2 regions of the Cellulomonas sp. PSBB021 genome follow, and region 1 is predicted to be linked to the other one. Evidence: predicted binding sites of a transcription regulator. Region 1 holds the regulator's gene; the other holds the start of a gene.
The links. Region 1 encodes HspR, which represses chaperone genes until heat shock. Its sites were predicted from a motif close to AAGTTGAGTCNNNNNGACTCAACTT; they were not measured.

Region 1 (6,028 bases):
GGTGATGGCGCGCGCACGCGCGTCGGGGTTCGCCTCGGCGACGGCGTACCGGTAGTAGCCGGCGCCGGCCTGGTAGACCCCGACGAGCGCGGTGCCCACGCAGAACAGCGCGAACGATCCCACGTGCACCGCGTAGGCGCAGACGAGCCCGGCGGCCACGGCTGCCAGCGGCGCGACCGTGAACACGCGCCGGTAGCCGCTGCGGCCGATCCACCGCGACAGCCCGAAGGTCGCGAGCGCGGCCACCACCGGCATCAGGCTGAACGGGACCGTCGCGAGTGCGCGCGTGGGGGCGAGGTGCGCGCCGACGATGCCCGTGAGCGTCAGGTCGATCGAGATGCCGAAGGTGTAGAGCGACTGCGCGGGCACGAGGCGGCGCAGGAGGCGCGGGCCGTCGACGCCGGGCAGGTCGACGGACGCGGCTTGCGTGGTCGAGGTCGTGGTCACGTTCCACACCCTGGCGGGACAGGACATGGCCGACGAGCGGCAGGATTGCCACCGTGCGCTAGATTTTCGCCATGAGCCCGACGGTCGACGCGCAGGACGTCGCCGTCCTCGCGCTGCCCCAGGCGCTGCCGATGGAGGTCGGCATGCCGTTCCAGGTGCTCACGAGCAGGACCGCCGAGCACTACCGCGTCACGCTCTGCGGCCGTCGCCCCGGGCCCGTGCCCACCACCGGCGGGTTCCCCGTGGTCGCGCAGGCCGGGCTCGAGGCCGTCGTCGCCGCCGACACCGTGATCGTCCCCGCGTACCGGACGGCCCCCGAACCGCCGCCCGACGACGTGCTCGACGCACTGCGCACCGCGCACGCCCGCGGCGCGCGCATCATGTCCATCTGCGTCGGGGCGTTCGCGCTCGCCGCGGCCGGGCTGCTCGACGGCCGCCGCGCCACCACCCACTGGGCGCACGCCGACCAGCTCGCGGCGCAGTACCCGCTGGTGCGCGTCGACGCCGACGTGCTGTTCGTCGACGAGGGTGACGTCATCACCTCCGCGGGCGTCGCCTCCGGGATCGACGCGTGCCTGCACCTGGTGCGCACCGACCTCGGGGCCGCCGTCGCCAACCGGGTCGCTCGCGCCATCGTCGCCGCACCGCACCGCGACGGCGGGCAGGCGCAGTTCATCGCGCGCGACACCCCCACGCACACCGCGAGCGCGCTCGCCGCGACCCGCGCCTGGGCGCTCGAGCACCTGCACGAGCCGCTCACCGTCGCGGACCTCGCGCGCCACGCACGCATGTCGGCACGCACCCTCGCGCGCGCGTTCGACGCCGAGACCGGCCGGTCACCGCTGCGCTGGCTCACCGCCGCGCGCGTCGACCGCGCGCGTGACCTGCTCGAACGCACCGCGTGGAGCACGGACCGCGTCGCGCACGAGTCGGGCCTGGGCACCGCCGCGAACATGCGCCTGCACTTCCACCGCCAGGTGGGCGTCAGCCCCTCGGACTACCGCCGCACCTTCGCGAACGCCCCCACATGACCGCCCGGCCACTCTCGCGCGAAGCCGTGCGTTCCTCGCCGATGCGTGCAGGGCCGGGGGTCTAGCGCGGGGCGGTGGCGGCGACGACGAAGTCCGCGAGCCGGTGTGCGACGAGGGCAGGGTCCAGGTTCGTGGGGCTCTCGGGTGCCGGGTGGGCCGCGAGCACCGGGGCGGAGGCGACCAGGGCGGCGCGCTCCGCGGCCAGGAGCGCCGCGCCGGCGGCGACCGCCTCCTCGTCGGCCACCACGTGCACCGGGACCGGTGTGCACCAGCGTTTCAGCGCCGCCCACGCCGGGTTCGCCGCGACCGGGCGGCCGAGCGCGAGCACCCGTGCCGGCGGCGCGCCCGCGAGCGCGGCCTGCGCGTCGAGCATCCAGCGCGCGTGCAGCACCGCGCCCAGCAGGACGCCGCGCACCGCCGCGACCGGGTCGTCCGGCACGCGGCCGACCGCGCGGAGGGTCGCCGTCGCGTCGGGTGCCGGGGTCTGCCGTCCGTGCACGTAGGGCAGCACGACGAACGCCGCCGGCCCGTCGGCGGTGAGCTGGGCGACGAGCGCGTCGTCGACCACCGACGCACGCTCGAGCAGGTGCGCACGCTCGTCGTCGGGCGCGAGGCTCGCGAGCCACGCCGCGACCGCGCCCCCGGCGCTCGACGACCCCGCCACGAGCGCGGGCCGGTCCCCGCGGACCGTGCGCACCAGGCTCATGCCCGCCGCCGCGACGGGGCCCGGCTCGGGGTCGTGCGCCAGCACCGTGCAGACGACCTCCGACGTGCCGACGGAGTTCGCGACGTCACCGGCCGACCGGACACCCGCGGCGAACGCCCCGACGGCGTGGTCGTGCCCCGCGACCGTCACGGGCGTACCCGCCGGCAGCCCGGCGTCGGTGAGGGGCCCGGTCCGCAGCGGGACCGTCTCACCGGGCCGCAGGACGCGCGGCAGGTGCCGCGGCGCGAGCCCGACCTCCGCGAGCAGCTCGGCGTCGAACCCGGTCGGCACCTCCCCCGGGACGCCCAGCCGGTACGCCATGGTCCGGCCCGCGAGCGTGTGGTCGGTGACGAGCCGGCCCGTCAGGCCCAGCACGACGAGGTCCGCAGCACCCGCCCAGCGGCCGTCGCCGTGCAGCGGCCCGCCCGCGCCGGTGCGCGCGTGCTCGTCGCGCAGCCACGCCCACGTCGCGAGGGGCACCTTCGCCGAGGCACGGACCCCCGTCGTGGCGAACAGCTCGGCGCGGCCGAGCCGTGCCGCGAGCTCGTCGGACTGCCGGCCCGCGCGGTGCCCGTCCCAGCGCAGCCAGTCCCCGCGCGGCTCGTCGTCGGGCCCCACGGGCACGCCCGTCTCCGCCATCGACGCGACGCCGACCGCAGCGGGGACCGGCGTGCCCGGCGAGGCGTCGAGCACCTGACGCGTGAGGTCGGCGACGACACGCAGCAGGTCGGCCGGCGCGGGCGTCGGCGCGGACGCGACCGCGAGCGTGCGCGGCACGGCGACGTCGACCACCGCGACCTTGATGTGCGTCGTCCCGACATCGACCCCCAGCGCGGTCCCCACCCCGCCATCCTGCCGCCTCCTGGCCGGCGGGTGGGTCAGCGGGTGGGGCGCCAGAGGACGACAGCGGACGTCGAGGCGGTGATCGCGCGGGGCGGCTGGGCGACGCGCGGGGTGCGGGGCGCGCGCCTCGTCGCGACCACGTCCCCGCGGGGGTCCGCGGTGAACACGCGACGCCCGGGCTCGACGAACGAGCGCAGGTAGTCGACCTGCCGCTCGAGCCGCAGCACCTGCGCCTCGAGCTCGAGGATGCGCTTGATGCCCGCGAGGTTGATGCCCTCGTCCTGCGACAGCCGCTGCACCTCGCGCAGCGTCGCGACGTCCCGCAGGGAGTAGCGCCGCCCGCGTCCCGCGGTGCGCCGCGGCGAGACCAGGCCGAGCCGGTCGTACTGCCGCAGGGTCTGCGGGTGCATGCCGGCGAGCTCGGCGGCGCGCGAGATCACGAACATGGGCGTGTCCTCGTTCACTTCGCACCTCCCGCCGGCCGGTCGCGCCGGGTCACGCGCGCGCCTGCTCCATGAGGGACGCGCGGGGGTCCTCGCCGCTGGTCGCGATGCCGAACGCCTGGACCGCCTCGCGTGCCGCGTCGGACAGGCGCTGGGGCACGACGACCTGCACGGTCACCATGAGGTCGCCGGGGGCCTTCGCCGACCCGGACGCGGGCACGCCCTTGCCCTTGACGCGCAGCGTGCGCCCCGACGGCGTGCCCGCCGGGACCTTGACCCGCACGCTCTCGCCGTCGAGCGTCGGCACGTCGATCGTCGCGCCCAGCGCGGCCTCGTCGAACGCCACCGGCACGGTGACCTTGAGGTTGCGCCCGTCGAGCGTGAACACCGGGTGCGGCGCGACGTGCACGGTCACGACGAGGTCGCCCGCGGGGGCCCCGGGCTCACCGGGCCGCCCCTTGCCACGCAGCCGGATCTTCTGCCCGTCGCGCACCCCGGACGGGATGCGGGCGTTGACGGTGCGGCCGCCGACCTGCAACGACACGGTCGACCCCTCGACGGCCTGCCGGAACGGCAGCTCGACGGCCGCCGCGAGGTCCGCACCCGGCTGCGGTCCGCGCTGGAACCCGCCACCGAACATGCCCCCGAGGATGTCCTCGAAGCCACCCGCACCGCCGCTCGAGTAGCGGACGCGGGTGTTGCCGCCGCCGCCCCCGAACATGCCGCCCAGGATGTCCTCGAACCCGCCGCCGCCACCGCGGCCGCCCGCCGTGAAGCGGGCACCGCCGGCCATCGCGCGCAGCTGGTCGTACTGCTGGCGCTGCTCGGGGTCGGACAGCACCGAGTACGCCTCGCCGATGTCCTTGAACTGCGCCTCGGCCTTCGCGTCACCCGGGTTGTGGTCCGGGTGCTTCTCCCGCGCGAGCTTGCGGTACGCCTTCTTGATCGTGGCCGCGTCGGCGTCCTTGGGGACGCCGAGGACCGAGTAGAAGTCCTTCTCGAGCCAGTCCTGCCCGGTCACGGCGCCTCCCTCCTCGTGATGTCGTGCGTGCTCGTCGTCAGGCCTCCGGGTCCACCACCGCGACGCGTGCCGCGCGCAGCACCCGGTCCTTGGTCCGGTAGCCCGGCTGCAGGACCATCTGCACGGTCGACGTCGTCACGTCGGCCGAGTGCGAGTGCATGAGCGCCTCGTGCACCGCCGGGTCGAACTCCTCGCCCGCGGCGCCGTACCGCTCGACGCCGAACCGCCCGAGAGTCGCCTCGAGCTTCTCGGCGATCGACGCGAACGGCCCCTCGGCGAGGTCACCGTGCTGGCGGGCCAGCTCGATGTCGTCGAGCACCGGGATGAGCGCCTCGGCGACCGCCGCGACACCGCGCTCGTGCGCGGCGAGCACCTCGGTCTTCGAGCGCTTCACGTACGCGTTGTACTGCTGCTCGAGGTTGTAGTGCGCCGCCTGGGCGCGCTGCAGCTCCTCGAGCCGCTCGTCGGCCAGCCGCTGCGCGTCCGACGCCTCGCCACCGCCGGCCGCGGCGGCCTCGGCCTCCGCGATCACGGCCTCCTCGGGCGTGGGCTCACGCACCTGGCCGGTCTCCGGATCGATGCGGCGCTTGTCCGTGAACCGGGGCGCCTCGTTCTCGGGGGTGTCCCCCGGGCCCTGCTCGGGCCCGGGGGTCGTCGGCTGGTCCGTCACTTCTTGTCGTCCTCGTCGTCGACGATCTCGGCGTCGACCACGTCATCGTCGGACGACGAGCCCGCGTCACCCGTCGGGGCGTCGGCCGGGGTCTCCGCCTGGGCCTGCGAGTAGATGGCCTCGCCGATCTTCTGCGCGGACGTGGACAGCGCCGTCGTCGCGGACTTCACCGCGTCGGTGTCGGTGCCCTCGAGCGCCTTCTTCAGGTCGTCGACCTTGGACTGCACCTCGGTCTTGACGTCCTCCGGCAGCTTGTCGGCGTTGTCGACGAGCAGCTTCTCCGTCGAGTAGACGAGCTGCTCGGCGCTGTTGCGCGCCTCGGCGTCCTCGCGGCGCTTCTTGTCCTCCGCCGCGTGCTCCTCGGCCTCGCGCACCATGCGCTCGATGTCCTCCTTGGGGAGGGCCGAGCCACCGGTGATCGTCATCGACTGCTCCTTGCCCGTGCCGCGGTCCTTGGCGGACACGTGCACGATGCCGTTCGCATCGATGTCGAACGTGACCTCGATTTGCGGCAGCCCGCGCGGCGCCGGCGCGATGCCGGTCAGCTCGAACGTGCCCAGCGGCTTGTTGTCCCGCGCGAACTCACGCTCGCCCTGGAACACCTGGATGAGCACCGACGGCTGGTTGTCCTCCGCGGTGGAGAAGATCTCCGAGCGCTTCGTCGGGATGGCCGTGTTGCGCTCGATGAGCTTGGTCATCACGCCCCCCTTGGTCTCGATGCCGAGGCTCAGCGGGGTGACGTCGATCAGCAGGACGTCCTTGCGGTCGCCCTTCATGACACCGGCCTGCAGCGCGGCACCCACGGCGACGACCTCGTCGGGGTTCACGCCCTTGTTCGGCTCGCGGCCGCCCGTGAGCTCCTTGACG
Region 2 (6,028 bases), 710 kb from region 1:
GACCTCGCCGATCCGCAGGCGCGACGCCTCCGCCGCGTGCGCACCCGGCTGATCCTCGTCGTCGCCCTCGCGGTCGCCGCTCCCGTCCTGGTGGGCCTCGCGCTGCTCCCGACGCTCGGCAGGCTCGGGCAGCTCGACGACCAGCTGTCCGCGCTGCCGTCCCCGCCCGCCGGCACCGCCGAGGAGGCGTTCACGCTGCCTCTCGGGTTGTCGCCCGGGACCTGCTACGCGGAGCTTCCCGGCGCCGACGACATGTCCGACCTGCACGAGGTCGACTGCGCGCGGCCGCACCTCACGGAGCTGAGCGCCACTGTCGCCCTGACCGAGCCGTTCGACGAGTCCGACTGGACCGAGCTCGCCGAGATCGAGGCGGCGTGCATGCACGCGAACGACGCGTTCGGCACCGCACCCGGTGAGCAGGCGACCAGACCAGAGAGCTACCGCCACTTCATCGCGTGGCCCCACAGCAGCCAGTGGGACGACGAGGGCGGACGCGTCGCCTACTGCTTCTACGTCTCCCGGCCCGGTCCGACGACGGGCTCGCTCGTCGCCGGCACCTCCGAGCTCCTCCCCGGCCGGGTGTGACGCCCACACCCGGCACGGGGGGACCGCTCAGGCGCCCGTGATGCTCAGGCCCGTGTCGGTGCGGTCGACGACGATCGTCTGGCCGTCGTGGATCTGGCCGGACAGCAGCGCGCGGGCCAGATTGTCGCCGATCTCGCGCTGGACCAGGCGGCGCAGCGGGCGCGCGCCGTACGCCGGGTCGTAGCCCTCGATCGCAAGCCAGTCGCGTGCGGCGGGCGTGACCTCGAGCGTGAGGCGGCGGTCCTGCAGGCGCCGGGCGAGCGACGCGACCTGCAGGTCCACGATCTGGCCGATCTCCTCCAGGCTCAGCGGGTCGAACAGCACCACGTCGTCGAGCCGGTTGAGGAACTCCGGCTTGAACGCGGCACGCACCGCCCCCATCACCGCGTCCCGCTTCTCCGAGTCCGACGTCAGCGGGTCCACCAGGAACTGCGAGCCCAGGTTCGAGGTGAGGATGAGGATGACGTTGCGGAAGTCGACCGTGCGGCCCTGGCCGTCGGTCAGGCGGCCGTCGTCGAGCACCTGCAGCAGCACGTCGAACACCTCGGGGTGCGCCTTCTCGACCTCGTCGAGCAGGACGACCGAGTACGGGCGCCGCCGCACGGCCTCGGTGAGCTGGCCGCCCTCCTCGTAGCCGACGTACCCGGGAGGTGCACCGACGAGCCGCGCCACGGAGTGCTTCTCCGCGTACTCGGACATGTCGATGCGGACCATCGCGCGCTCGTCGTCGAACAGGAAGTCCGCGAGCGCCTTCGCGAGCTCGGTCTTGCCGACGCCCGTGGGGCCGAGGAACAGGAACGAGCCGGTGGGACGGTCGGGGTCGCTGATGCCCGCGCGGGCGCGGCGCACCGCGTCGGAGACCGCGGCGACGGCCTTCTTCTGGCCGATCAGGCGCTCGCCGAGCACCTCCTCCATGCGCAGAAGCTTGGCGGTCTCGCCCTCGAGCATGCGGCCCGCGGGGATGCCCGTCCACGCCGAGACGACCTCGGCAATCTCGTCGGGGCCGACCTTCTCCGCGATCATCGGCGGTGCGTCGACCGTGTCCTGCTCGGCCTCCGTCGCCTCAGCGTCGGCGATCTGCCGCTGGAGCGTGGGGATCTCGCCGTACAGGATGCGCGCGGCCTTCTCCAGGTCGCCCTCGCGCTGGAGCCGCTCGGCGTCCGAGCGCAGCGCGTCCAGGCGCGCCTTGAGTTCGCCGACGAGGTTGTGGCCCGCCTTCTCCTTCTCCCAGCGCGCGTTGAGCGCCGCGAGCTCCTCGCGACGGTCCGCGAGGTCGGCGCGCAGCCGCTCGAGCCGGTCCAGCGACGCAGGGTCGTCGGACTCGGAGAGGACGACCTCCTCCATCTCGAGGCGCGTCACGGCGCGCTGCAGCTCGTCGATCTCGATGGGCGACGAGTCGAGCTCCATGCGCAGGCGCGACGCGGCCTCGTCGACGAGGTCGATCGCCTTGTCGGGGAGCTGGCGGCCCGTGATGTACCGGTCGGACAGCGCAGCGGCGGCGACGAGCGCCGCGTCGGAGATCGTCACCTTGTGGTGCGCCTCGTAGCGCTCCTTGAGCCCGCGCAGGATCGCGACGGTGTCCTCCACGGACGGTTCGCCGACGAACACCTGCTGGAACCGCCGCTCGAGCGCGGGGTCCTTCTCGATGTGCTCGCGGTACTCGTCGAGCGTGGTCGCGCCGACGAGCCGCAGCTCGCCGCGCGCGAGCATGGGCTTGAGCATGTTGCCCGCGTCCATCGCGCCCTCGCCGCCGGCACCCGCGCCGACGACCGTGTGCAGCTCGTCGATGAACGTCACGACCTGCCCGTCGGAGCCCTTGATCTCCTCGAGCACGGCCTTGAGCCGCTCCTCGAACTCTCCGCGGTACTTGGCGCCCGCGACCATCGAGGCGAGGTCGAGCGCGACCAGCTTCTTGCCGCGCAGGGACTCCGGCACGTCGCCCTCGACGATGCGCTGCGCGAGCCCCTCGACGACGGCGGTCTTGCCCACGCCGGGCTCGCCGATCAGCACGGGGTTGTTCTTGGTGCGGCGGGACAGCACCTGCACGACGCGCCGGATCTCCGAGTCACGCCCGATCACCGGGTCGAGCTTGCCCTCGGCCGCGCGCTGCGTGAGGTCCACGCCGTACTTCTCGAGGGCCTTGTAGGTGCCCTCCGGGTCTGGGCTGGTGACGCGCGCGTTGCCGCGTACGGTCGGCAGCGCGGCGAGCAGGGCGTCGCGCGACGCCCCGGCCGCGCGCAGCGCGTCGGCCACGCCGGACTGCCCGGCCGCCAGGCCGATGAGCAGGTGCTCGGTCGAGACGTAGTCATCGCCGAGCGTGCGTGCCTCCGCGTTGGCCGCCTCGATGGCGGCGGCGGTCGCGCGCGACGCGCTGGGCTGCGCGACCGTCGAGCCCGACGACGAGGGCAGGTTGACGAGGATGCCGCGCACCGCACGGCCGAGGGCCCCGCGGTCGGCGCCGACCGCGTCGAGCAGACCGTTCGCGACGCCGCCCTCCTGCTGGAGCAGCGCGTCGAGGATGTGTGCCGGCTCCAGCTGCGGGTTGCCGGCGGCGCTCGCGGACTGGATGGCGCTGCCGAGCGCCTCCTGCGAGCGGGTGGTGAGCTTGGCGTCCACGTGACCTCCCTGCGCGAGTCTCGCGCGTCGTCGATGCGTCTGCACATCCCAACGCGACAAAGTTGAGTGTATTCCGCTCAACTTGAGATCCGCTGCCCGAGCGCGGGCGACGTGCGCGGGTCAGCCGCCCGGGCCGGGGTCGTTGTCCGGAGCGCCGTCGCCCCCAGGCAGGTCGCCGCGCTCCACCGGCTCGCCCTCCGGGGGCGTGGGGAGCTCGGAGAAGAGGGTGGCGAGCTCGCCGTCGCGCGCCGGACGCACCGCAGCGCCCGCCGCGCGCAGGGTCGCGGCGTCCACGCCGTCGCCCTCGAGCAGCACGTGCACGCCGTCGGCCACCACCTCGCACGAGGCTCCCACGCCGTCGTCCTCGAGCTGTGCGCACGCCGGAGCCTGTCCGCCGGCTGCGCGGGACGTGCGCAGCAGCACCGTGCCGGCCGGGCTGACGTAGGCCGCGGACATGCCCTCGTCGCCCGAGACCCCGACGGACTGCACGGCGAGGTCGAACCCGTCGACGTCGGTCACGTAGACCAGGTCCCGTGCGATCCCCGCGTACTGCATCCGCGCCGCGACGTCCGCGCCGCCGGTCCCGGTGGTCCCGCCGCCGCACGCGCCGAGCACCAGCACGACGAGCGCCCCGACGAGCCCACCGGCGGCGGCCACCGCACCCCTGCGGTCACGGTCGCGGCAGCCCCGAGCGCGGTTCATGCCTCGCACCGTACCGGCCGCCGCCCGCGCGCGGCCGCCCGGCGGACGACGAGGCCCCGGCCCGGTCGTCGAACCTGGGCCGGGGCGTGGCCGCCGTGCAGCGCGGGACGTGCATCGAGCCGACACCTCGTCGTCGCCGCCCGGCAACCTCGCCGCCCTAGCGTCGAGCGCGACCGATGACGACGGAAGGGCGACGATGACCCTCACACTCACGCTCGTACGGCACGGGCGCACCCACTTCAACGCACGCCGCGTCCTGCAGGGCCGCTGCGACTCCCCGCTGACGCGCGACGGACGCCAGGGCGTCCGGACCACCGCCCGGCACCTGGCCGGCACCCCGTTCACGGCCGCCTGGTCCTCACCGTCCGGACGCGCCGTCTCGACCGCGGTCGAGCTCCTGCGCCACCACGAGGACGTGCGCCTGCGCACGCACGTGGACCTGCGCGAGTACCACTTCGGCGTGTACGAGCGCCGGCCCGAGCACACGCTCGACGCCGTCCAGCCCTGGCCCACGCTCGTCGAGCAGGTGCTCGCGGGCACGCACCCCGGGCTGCCGGGCGGCGAGCACGCGGCCGACTTCATGGGCCGCACGACCCGGGTGTTCGCGCGGCTCGTCGAGCAGCACCTCGGCACCGACGAGCACGTGCTCGTCGTCGGCCACGGCCTCGCGCTCGGCGCGTACCTCGCGACGCTCGCGCCCGTCGGCCTCGTCGCGCTGCCCAACGCGTCGGTCAGCACGGTCGAGGTCGACGACGACGGCACGGCCCGCATCGCGCGGCTGGCCGAGGACGTCGCCGCCCAGGGCGCGCTCGCGGCGCGCCCCGCGACGCCCGGTGCCACCCGCCCCGCGCTCGCGCCGGTCGCCTGAGTCGCAGCGGGTGGACTTGCGCTCGCCTGGTGAGCGCAAGTCCACCCGTCAGCGCGTCGCGGCGCGTGCGGCGCGTGGGGCACGATGCGCAGATGAGGGACGGGGCCGCATGGGGTGACGAGCAGCCGGACGTGCTGGGTGGCGCGTGGGTCGCGCGGACGCTCGAGCTGCCGCCCGACGACGAGAGTGCGCGCGAGGGCGTCGACCCCGTCGCCACCCTCGTGCACCGACCACCGCGCCACCGGCGTGCGGTGCTGTACCTGCACGGGTTCGTCGACTACTTCTTCCACCCGCACGTCGCGGACGCGCTCGACGCCGCGGGCTGGGACCTGTACGGGCTCGACCTGCACGACTACGGCCGGTCCATCCGCGAGGGCCGGCGCCCCAACCACACGCGCGAGCTCGCGGGGTACGCACACGAGATCGACGCGGCCGTCGCGCTCCTGCGCGCCGACCACGACCGCGTCGCGCTGCTGGGGCACTCCACGGGCGGTCTGGTCGCGGCGCTGTGGGCGGACGCGCGCCCCGGGCGCGTGGACGCCGTGGTGCTCAACTCGCCCTGGCTCGATCTGCGCAAGCCCTGGTTCGACCGCGTGGTGCTCACGCGCATCCTGCGCGTGCTCGGTCGCGTCACCCCCGAGCTCGTCGTCGGTCACATCCAGCCGCACTACGGGCGCGCGCTGCACGCCGGCTCGGGCGGCGAGTGGACGTACGAGCTGGCGTGGAAGCCGCACGAGGGCTTCCCGGTGCGCGCGTCGTTCATCCGCACCATCCGCGCCGGGCACGCGCGCGTCGCGCGCGGGCTCGACATCCGCGAGCCCGTGCTGGTCCTGACGTCCGACGCCACGGGTCCCGACGACCGCCTCCACGACGGTCTGCTGACCACCGACTCGGTGCTCGACGTCGCCCAGATCGCCGCGCGCGCCCCCGGGCTCGGCCCGCACGTCACGCTGACCACGGTCCCCGGCGGCGCGCACGACCTCGCGCTGTCCCCCGCCCCCGCACGCGAGGAGTACCTGCGCGCGGTCGTGGCGTTCCTCGACGCGCACGCGCCCGCCTGACCGCGCTCGCCTGACCGCGCCCGTCTGACCGCGCCCGTCTGACCGCGCTCGCCTGGCCGCGAGCCCGGAGCGGACGCTCGCCGCGTGCGCCCCGGGCCCGCACCGTCAGGTGACCTTGACCGACACCGCCGACGAGCTCGCGCCGTTCAGGTAGGTCGTGGAGCTCGAGGTCGGCCTGTACACCGCTGTGACCTTG

Region 2: clpB (ATP-dependent chaperone ClpB) is a predicted target of HspR. The motif match lies at 3,261-3,285, and genes of this name have one in related genera.

Annotation. Positions count from the first base shown of each region.
Region 1 is NZ_CP021430.1:2,636,415-2,642,442, forward strand. It holds gene CBP52_RS12110 (MFS transporter) at 1-447, opposite strand, end outside; gene CBP52_RS12115 (GlxA family transcriptional regulator) at 519-1,478, shown strand; gene CBP52_RS12120 (L-fuculokinase) at 1,540-3,027, opposite strand; gene CBP52_RS12125 (heat shock protein transcriptional repressor HspR) at 3,063-3,473, opposite strand; gene CBP52_RS12130 (DnaJ C-terminal domain-containing protein) at 3,523-4,491, opposite strand; gene CBP52_RS12135 (nucleotide exchange factor GrpE) at 4,529-5,161, opposite strand; gene dnaK (molecular chaperone DnaK) at 5,158-6,028, opposite strand, start outside.
Region 2 is NZ_CP021430.1:3,350,047-3,356,074, reverse strand. It holds gene CBP52_RS15405 (septum formation family protein) at 1-585, shown strand, start outside; gene clpB (ATP-dependent chaperone ClpB) at 613-3,201, opposite strand; gene CBP52_RS15395 (membrane lipoprotein) at 3,322-3,903, opposite strand; gene CBP52_RS15390 (histidine phosphatase family protein) at 4,100-4,771, shown strand; gene CBP52_RS15385 (alpha/beta hydrolase) at 4,864-5,832, shown strand; gene CBP52_RS15380 (hypothetical protein) at 5,938-6,028, opposite strand, start outside.